DNA from 4 places in the Sphingomonas sp. TF3 genome. Region 4 is predicted to be linked to each of the others. Evidence: predicted binding sites of a transcription regulator. Region 4 holds the regulator's gene; each other region holds the start of a gene.
What was found. The regulator LexA, encoded in region 4, represses DNA repair genes until DNA is damaged. The targets are predictions, from matches to a motif close to GTTCCNCNCTTGTTCT.
Positions count from the first base shown of each region.

Region 1 (2,202 bases), on a different contig from region 4:
TCGGAACCAGTGAATCGCACAACCAGTCGCGGAGCGGTACGCGAACCTCGTCTTCGGTATCGACATAGGGGCCCGCTGAACCGCTGTTCCCCCCGGCGGCTTTGGCAATCAGGTTGAGGACCATGAACGCATAGCGCGGTCGTGGCGAGAAATCCGCGATCCGTTCGATCAGCGCCGGCAAATTCAGGGGCTTGGCAGGCGCTCCCTGACCGACTTCAACGGCATCGAAAAGGTCGGCTTGGTGGAACATAAGATGAATCTTAGCATCGCTTGCGGCAATGTGAATCCCGTTCGTGCGTCTTTCGTCAGTTTTTTCTGCTGTGACACTTCTTGCCCGCTTGGCCGCTCGCGCGGCCACCGCAGGTCAGCCGCAGTTGGTATCTAGGCCTGCTCGACGGCCCGGAGGCGCTCGGTAACGTCGCTGACGCCTGGTGCATCCCACACATCATCGCGAAGGTAGAATTTATGGCTCTTCGTATAATCGACGAAGCTCGTTCGCTCGAACACCACGCTTGCAGGGATCAGCGCCGCGCGAATGACGCAGAAGTCGTCGTTGAAGAGAACGCCGGCCAATATATCGAAACCGTCCGTCGACCGGATCGCCGACATCTGACGCGACTTGTTGCGCCTGTGCAGCCGCCGGCCCTTGATCTGATAGCGGACGCCGTCCGAGTCCGCCGCGTCGAAGCCCTTCTTCGAATTGGCCTCCTGCTCCCAACCGAAAGCTGCGCAAAAGAGATATTCGGCCAGGTCTCCGGTCGGATTGTTGGCAGACCGCAAGACGTTGCGCGATCGTAGTTCCTCGTTGATTGCGGCATGGAGCGCGAGCATCTCCGCGATAGACTTGCCATTGAGATCGTTCATCGGAGCAATCTGCCGGATTCCAACGTCGGCCGCTATCCAAGAGACCTCCACCAATTTTTTCGCGTCGGAGATGTGTCCCTTTTTGCCGGTCGTTGCGGCGACGGCGCGAGAGGCGATCTCCATCGCGCTTGACTCTGGCGCGCCCTCATCAGAACAAAGAGGGAACGAATCAACCGCCTTCCGAGTCTCTGTGATGCTATGCGCGAGTCAGCCGTCCTTGATGATCTACGTGCGCGCATCGCGCAGATCGAGTGCGCTGATGGGCGACACGACGCCATTCCGTTCGGGATTGAGAGCATTGATTGTCGCCTGCCAGGCGGTGGCATAGCCACAGGCGCGCTGCATGAGATCGCCGGCAGTACCGATCTGGCCGACGAGGCTAGCGCAACGGTGTTCCTTGCGGGCATTCTAGCGCGTGTCGAGGGTCCGGTCTTCTGGTGTCTGCGCTGGCGTGACCTCTTTGCCCCTGCCCTTCACCTGGCTGGACTGCATCCGGACCGGGTGATCCATGTCGAGGCCGGCAGCGACACCAACGTGCTCCTCGCGATGGAGGAATGTTTGCGCCAACCAGGCCTTGCCGGGGTGGTTGGCGAAGTCGCGAAATATTCGACGACTGCCTCCAAACGCCTGCAGCTCGCGGCAGAGGGTTCGGGCGTAGCCGCCTTCGTCTTCCGACGCGCCTCGAGGGTTGAGCAGGCCGTAGAGGGAACGGCTGCGGTGACGCGCTGGCGCGTGACAGCTCACCCCAGTGAGGACCTTGGTATTCCGAGCCTCGGGCGACCACGCTGGCGGGTTGAGCTGGAACGCGTGCGCGGCGGAAATCCGCACAGCTGGATTGTGGAGGGCTGCGATGCGACGGGTCGTATCGCTCTTCCTGCCGCACTGGTCGACCGACCGGCTGCGCAGGAAGAACGCCAGTTCGCGGCCTGACGCGGCACCTGCACCGATGGTCACGGCGATCCCGGACCATGGGAGACGGGTGGTGGCGTCCGTTGACGGGCAAGCACGGACACTCGGGATCGTACCAGGTATGACTATCACCAAGGCACGCAGTTTCGCGCCAGAGCTTCTGGTCATCGACGCGGAGCCGGAAGCCGACCTTCAAGGGTTGCGGCGTCTCGCGCTTTGGGCCGGGCAGCGGTACAGCCCCGTCGTTGCGCCCGATGTGCCAGATGGCATCTGGCTGGACATTACGGGTTGCGCCCCCCTTTTCGGGTCCGAGCAGGCGCTTCTGAAGGATCTGCACGGGCGGGTCGCTGGTTTTGGTCTCTCGTTGCAGCTGGCGGTCGCGGACACGGCGGGATGTGCGCATGCGGTGGCCCGCCAGGTTCCCGCTGG
Region 1 is NZ_RWKS01000033.1:15,179-17,380, reverse strand. Features, by position in the region: gene EJC47_RS18990 (hypothetical protein) at 1-250, opposite strand, end outside; gene EJC47_RS18985 (hypothetical protein) at 382-864, opposite strand; gene EJC47_RS18980 (ImuA family protein) at 1,063-1,794, shown strand; gene EJC47_RS18975 (DUF6504 family protein) at 1,811-2,202, shown strand, end outside.
Region 1: EJC47_RS18980 (ImuA family protein) is a predicted target of LexA. The motif match lies at 1,015-1,030, and genes of this name have one in related genera.

Region 2 (2,202 bases), on a different contig from region 4:
ATGGCTCGAACGCGGCCTCGCACGGCCAGCGGTGCAGCGCGGTCTGGCGATCCCGGCGCGGGGGTAGTCAGGCCGGCGGCGCGTCCGAAAAGCCTTCATACCACACAGCAATGGAGTTGCTGTGGGCAAGCCACGGCGCGGGCGCGGTCTCCTGGACCGCGTCGCCGTGCTGGTGCCATCCGCCGAGCGAGCAGTGAATGATCGCCTTCACCCGTGCGATGCCATGCTGGGCCATGTCCAGCGCGGTCACGATGCCGATATGGCCATCATGCGTCCGGCCATCGGTGCCGGTGTAATCTGGGTAGACCAGGAAGCTGCCGACAACCGGCTCCGGCAACGCGCGAAAATAGCCGGTTGAGGATAGGCCGTCGGCGTGGATCGCGGTGGTCTCGAACCAGCCGCCGTTGATCTTCTTGTAGAGCGGGTGGTTGACGATGCGCGATTGTGGCGGAACCGATGGGAAGCGGATGCTCCAATAGACAAAGCCGCTGCAATCGAGCTTGCCATTGGAAGGGATGGTCGCGGCGGCGAAGGATGGCATGGTGCCGGGGCTCTTATATTCGGTCTTCTTGCCAAGCCCGCTGCGCGCGCGCGTAATCGCCGTTGCCGAATCCATTGTGCTTCCCCTGTTCCCGGCGCGGGGTCGTGCTCGACGGTCAGCCCCGCGACTCGCCCGCTAACAAGGCGGCGTCCCGATTTCGTGAAAAACGCGTGCGCCGGGCGGGTGGACGACACGACCCACAACGAAATTTGTTCCCCTCTCGTTCCGGTGTTGCTACATCGCTGCTTATGGCAAAACTCCAAAAGCGCTATGTCTGTCAGGCCTGCGGATCGGTGTCGCACCGCTGGCAGGGGCAATGCGCCGATTGCGGGGAATGGAACACGCTGGTCGAGGAAGCTCCCGCTACCGTCACGCCGTTCCAGGCGAAGCATAATCTGCAGGGCGGCGGGCGCGCGTTTCAGCTCGTCAGCCTCGATGCCGAGATCACGCTACCCGATCGGCTCGCCACCGGCATTGCCGAGCTTGATCGCGCGCTCGGCGGCGGGTTCGTCGAAGGATCGGCGACGCTGATCGGCGGCGATCCCGGCATCGGCAAATCCACCTTGCTCCTGCAAGCGGCCGCGAAGATGGCGCTGGCCGGGCTGCCAGTCGCCTATGTCTCGGGCGAGGAAGCGGCCGATCAGGTGCGTTTGCGCGCGCGGCGGCTCGGGCTCGGCCATGCGCCGGTGATGCTGGCGGCGGCGTCCTCGACGCGTGACATTCTCACCACGCTCGGCCAGGCGACGCCACCTGCCTTGCTGGTGATCGATTCGATCCAGACGATGCATAGCGATTTGATCGAGGGCGCGCCGGGCACCGTCAGCCAGGTGCGCGCCTCGGCGCAGGAATTGATCCGCTTCGCCAAGGAACGCGGCACGGCGGTGGTGCTGGTCGGCCATGTCACCAAGGATGGCAGCATCGCCGGCCCGCGCGTGCTCGAACATATGGTCGATACCGTGCTGAGCTTTGAAGGCGAACGCAGCCACCAATATCGCATCCTGCGCGCGATCAAGAACCGCTTTGGCGGCACCGATGAAATCGGCGTGTTCGCGATGGTGGCGGAAGGGCTGGCCGAAGTGTCCAACCCCAGCGCCTTGTTCCTCACGCAACGCGAGGAAGGCATGACCGGCACCACGGTGTTCCCGGCGCTGGAAGGCACACGACCCGTGCTGGTCGAAATCCAGGCGCTGGTCGTGCGCCTGGCGAGCGGGGCCACGCCCCGGCGCGCGGTGGTCGGCTGGGACAGCGGGCGCCTCGCCATGGTGCTGGCGGTGCTGGAGGCACGCTGCGGGCTCAGTTTCTCCTCAAGCGAAGTCTATCTCAACATTGCGGGCGGCTACCGCGTGCAGGACCCGGCCGCCGATCTGGCGGTGGCGGCGGCGTTGATCTCGGCGCTGTCGGAACGCCCGGTGCCCGCCGATGCGGTGGTGTTCGGCGAACTGGCCCTGTCCGGCGAAATCCGCCCGGTCGCGCATGGCCCGCTGCGCTTGAAGGAGGCGGGCAAATTGGGCTTCGAGCGCGCGCTGCTGCCGGCGGCGGTTACCGACGACAAAAGCGGCCTGAAGCTGAGCGGCTTCGGCACGCTGGCCAGCTTCGTGGAGCATATGCTGGGGCGGTGAGGGTGGCGTTGCGCCCTCCCGCAAATCTTCCACTGGTGGAGC
Region 2 is NZ_RWKS01000025.1:16,714-18,915, forward strand. Features, by position in the region: gene EJC47_RS17650 (glutathione binding-like protein) at 1-67, shown strand, start outside; gene EJC47_RS17655 (hypothetical protein) at 68-616, opposite strand; gene radA (DNA repair protein RadA) at 790-2,160, shown strand.
Region 2: radA (DNA repair protein RadA) is a predicted target of LexA. The motif match lies at 753-768, and genes of this name have one in related genera.

Region 3 (2,202 bases), on a different contig from region 4:
CCCCGGTGCTGGCCGATCTGGCCGACGCGCTCGCCCGCATTCATGCCGATCGCCCGGTCACTGCAGCCGTCGCGATCGACCCGACGTTGAACGTCGCGGTCGATCGGCAGGATCTGGACGAACTGCTCGGCAATCTGCTCGACAATGGCTGGCGCTGGGCGGCCAGCCGCATCGCGGTGACCGCCGCTCGCACCGCCGATGGCCGATTCGTGCGGCTGAGCGTGGAGGACGATGGCGCGGGCATCCCGCCCGACGCGCGCGTCGCTGCGCTGGCGGCGGGCCAGCGTCTCGACGAACGCGGCGACGGCCACGGCTTCGGGCTGTCGATCGCGAACGAGTTGGCGACCCTCTATGGGGGGACGCTGACGCTCGAGTCGGCGGCACTTGGTGGCCTCGCAGCGATCGTTACGCTGCCGACATCGCCTTCTTCCGACGCCTAAAAAAAATGTCATGTTCCCGCTTCGGTCTCTTGCCTTTCAGCAAGGGCAGCTTTGACCGCGCGTCGCGTGGTAGGACCGATATGGTCCTGCTGCGAACCGACTCAAAATAGCGACGAACGGAGTCTCTAATTCGTCATTTACCGTATTGCGTGCTCGCGCGATCCGGCACAATCTGTAGGGGTTGAGTTCGGGGGCGAACCCAAGCGCTGGTAGAACACAAGCCGCAACCCCATATTGCGGAGACGGCCCGACCCATGGTGTCTCCATGGGACAGGTCTACTTTTGTTCTCGCAGGTCGCCCGCGACATGGTAGTATTGGGGTTCGCCCGCCGATTCGAACGGATCGGAAACGCGGCTGACCCTGATCGCAGAGTTTTGAACGAGTTGGCAGGGACGCGGCAGATGGATTTTCGGAATACCGGGGAAGCGAGTACGGACATGGCTACAGACGCAATCGAGGCGCTGGCAAGCGCTCCAGTCGAAGACACCAGCGGTGCCCAGCGCAAGCTCTCCGCGCGCGGTGACTCCAAGGAAGTGAAGGCGCAGCTCTATCCGGTCGAGGTCGATCATTCGCGCGATGCGCTGCTGACCGATTTCGGCAAGGAAACGCTGCGCGACCGCTATCTGCTCCCCGGCGAGAATTTCCAGGATCTGTTCGTGCGCGTTGCCTCGGCCTATGCCGATGATGCGGGCCATGCCCAGCGCCTGTACGGTTATATCTCGCGGCTGTGGTTCATGCCGGCCACGCCGGTGCTGTCCAATGGCGGCACCGGGCGCGGCTTGCCGATCTCGTGCTTCCTCAATTCGGTGCCCGACAGCCTTGGCGGCATCGTCGACACCTGGAACGAGAATGTCTGGCTGGCGTCGCGCGGCGGCGGCATCGGCACCTATTGGGGCAATGTGCGCGGCATTGGCGAGCCGGTCGGCCTCAACGGCAAGACCAGCGGCATCATTCCGTTCGTGCGGGTGATGGATTCGCTGACGCTCGCCATCTCGCAGGGCTCGCTGCGGCGCGGTTCGGCGGCCTGCTATCTCGACGTGTCGCACCCCGAGATCGAGGAATTCCTCGAAATCCGCAAACCCTCGGGCGATTTCAACCGCAAGGCGCTCAACCTGCACCACGGCGTGCTGATCACCGACGCCTTTATGGAAGCGGTGCGCACGGGCGGCGAATGGAACCTCACCAGCCCCAAGGACGGCTCGGTCCGCGCCACCGTCGATGCGCGCAGCCTGTTCCAGAAGCTGGTCGAAACCCGCCTTGCCACCGGTGAGCCGTACATCGTCTTCGCCGACCATGTGAACAAGGGCATGCCCAAGCATCACCGCGACCTCGGGCTCAAGGTGTCGACCTCGAACCTGTGCAGCGAGATCACGCTGCCGACGGGCAAGGACCATCTCGGCCACGAACGCACTGCGGTGTGCTGCCTGTCGTCGCTCAACCTGGAAACCTGGGACCAGTGGAAGGACGAGAAGGGCTTTATCGAGGACGTGATGCGCTTCCTCGACAATGTCCTGCAGGATTTCATCGACCGTGCCGAGCCGGGCATGGAGCGCGCGGCCTATTCGGCGATGCGCGAGCGGTCGGTCGGCCTCGGCGTGATGGGCTTCCACTCCTTCCTGCAGGCGCGCGGGCTGCCGTTCGAGGGCGCGATGGCCAAGTCGTGGAACCTGCGCATGTTCAAGCACATCAAGGCGCAGGTCGACGAAGCCTCGATGCATTTGGCGACCGAGCGCGGGCCCTGCCCCGACGCCGCCGACATGG
Region 3 is NZ_RWKS01000018.1:28,814-31,015, reverse strand. Features, by position in the region: gene EJC47_RS15445 (sensor histidine kinase) at 1-440, shown strand, start outside; gene EJC47_RS15440 (ribonucleoside-diphosphate reductase subunit alpha) at 843-2,202, shown strand, end outside.
Region 3: EJC47_RS15440 (ribonucleoside-diphosphate reductase subunit alpha) is a predicted target of LexA. The motif match lies at 714-729, and genes of this name have one in related genera.

Region 4 (2,202 bases):
AGCGGGGACGAACTGGTTGCGCCGGGTGCCAGCGGGCCACCCGATGCGCTGCCCGAATCCAACAGCGTGATGCTGGCGACGTTGCTTGGTGATTTGCCTGTCGACGTCCTTCGGCTCGGCATCCTGCCCGACCGGCTCGATGCCATCGCCGCCGCCTTTGCGGCGGTGGAAGCCGACATTCTCGTCACCACCGGCGGTGCCTCGGTCGGCGACCATGACCTGATCCGTCCCGCACTGGAGGCGGCAGGCGGGAGGATCGATTTCTGGCGGATCGCGCTGCGGCCCGGCAAGCCCATGCTGGCAGGGCGTTTGCGCGGGACTACGGTGCTGGGCCTGCCCGGCAACCCGGTGTCGGCCTTCGTCACCGCGACGGTGTTCCTGCGCCCGCTGATCGCGCATCTGAGCGGCGCGCGCGATGCGATGCCGGTTTTGCGCACGGCGATCCTCGGTTCGGCGTTGCCCGCCAACGGCGTGCGGCAGGATTATCTGCGAGCGGAGACGCGCGACGGGCGGGTGTATGTCGCGCAGCGCCAGGACTCGTCGTTGTTGCGGACGCTCGCCGAGGCCGATTGCCTGATTGCCCGTGCACCGCATACGCCAGCCGCCGAGCCCGGCGACTCGGTGGAAATCCTCGCGCTCCCGTAAAGCGCGCGCTTGACGCGTGATTTTTCGTTCCGTATAGGTTCGTTGTCTGTTCCGACGAAAGGGCCCGAGCGATGCTAACGCGCAAGCAGCATGAGCTGATCTGCTTCATCAACGACCGGCTTGATGAGACCGGGGTGTCGCCGTCGTTCGAGGAAATGAAGGAAGCGCTCGACCTCAAATCCAAATCGGGCGTCCACCGCCTGATCAGCGCGCTCGAGGAACGTCAGTTCATCCGCCGCCTGCCCAATCGAGCGCGCGCGCTCGAAGTGCTGAAAATGCCCGAGCGTGGCACCAACACACCGACCAAAACCACTGCTGCGCCCGCCGCCAATCTCCGCGCGATGCCGGAGCCCGCCAATGACGTGATCGAGATCCCGCTGCACGGCCGCATCGCCGCCGGTGTGCCGATCGAAGCGTTCGAAGGCGCCTCGATGCTTGCCGTCCCCGCCGCCCTGCTCGGCAATGGCGAGCATTATGCGCTGGAAGTCGCCGGGGATTCGATGGTCGAGGCCGGGATCCTCGACGGCGATTATGCACTGATCAAGCGCCAGGAGGTTGCGCGCGACGGCGAAATCGTCGTGGCGCTGATCGAGGAAAGCGAAGCCACCCTCAAATTCTTCCGCCGCGAAGGCGCGATGATCCGGCTCGACCCCGCCAACCGGGCGTATGACCCGCAGCGTTATGCACCGGCGCAAGTGCGCGTGCAGGGCAAGCTGGCGGGGATTTTGCGGCGGTACGATTGAGGCGAAGTAGACGGCCGCCGAGCGCGGCCGAAACACAGTGCTATGTAGAAAAGTTTGACGTCGATTCTGGCGATGGCCAGCAATCTTAAACCGTACGAACGCTTTTTCTTCGTGCCGGCATTGTCTAACCGCTGACCATAGTTCAGGTGTCTGTCTTCGCGGGAGACAGCCGATGCTATTGCCTTTGATCGCTTTAATCTCGGCAGTCCCCGGTCAGGATGCGGGCGGGCCTCCATCTGCCATTCCGGGCTCAACCGCGCCTTCCCCAACCGCGCCTTCCCCAACCGCGCCTTCCAACGAGCAGCGCATCGCGCACGCTTCCAATATCGGGAGGCTAATTTACGGCTTCGATCGTGCGGCCTGGGTCAGCACCGATGCGCTGTTGGCCGCAGTCCCGAAAGATCAACTGACTGGCGTGGGTGGATATGTCGTCGAAGTGTCCGACGAGCAAACCTTGCACGTGACCTACTACCGCGGGACCAATACAACCGCCCAAGCCTTTTTCGTCGCCGATGTTCGTGGCGGAAAGGTGGTGCGTCAGGAACAATTGCCCCAACCGATCGCGCTCACTCCGTCGCAAGCCTTCCTCGCGCACGCACGCGAAGTAGCGCTCGAACGCGCGAAGGCACAAAAGTACGAACCGTGCACGCCGGCACCGTTCAATACGGTCGTGCTACCGTCACCCAATGGCGGGCCAGTCGCGGTCTACTTGCTGACGGCCCAGCAGGATGCCGCCACCTACGTGATGGGAGGCAACTATCGCGTCGTCGTTGCGCCCGACGGACACGTGCTGTCTTCCCGTCCGTTTAATGTC
Region 4 is NZ_RWKS01000002.1:94,118-96,319, reverse strand. Features, by position in the region: gene EJC47_RS02075 (molybdopterin molybdotransferase MoeA) at 1-645, shown strand, start outside; gene lexA (transcriptional repressor LexA) at 717-1,388, shown strand; gene EJC47_RS02065 (hypothetical protein) at 1,561-2,202, shown strand, end outside.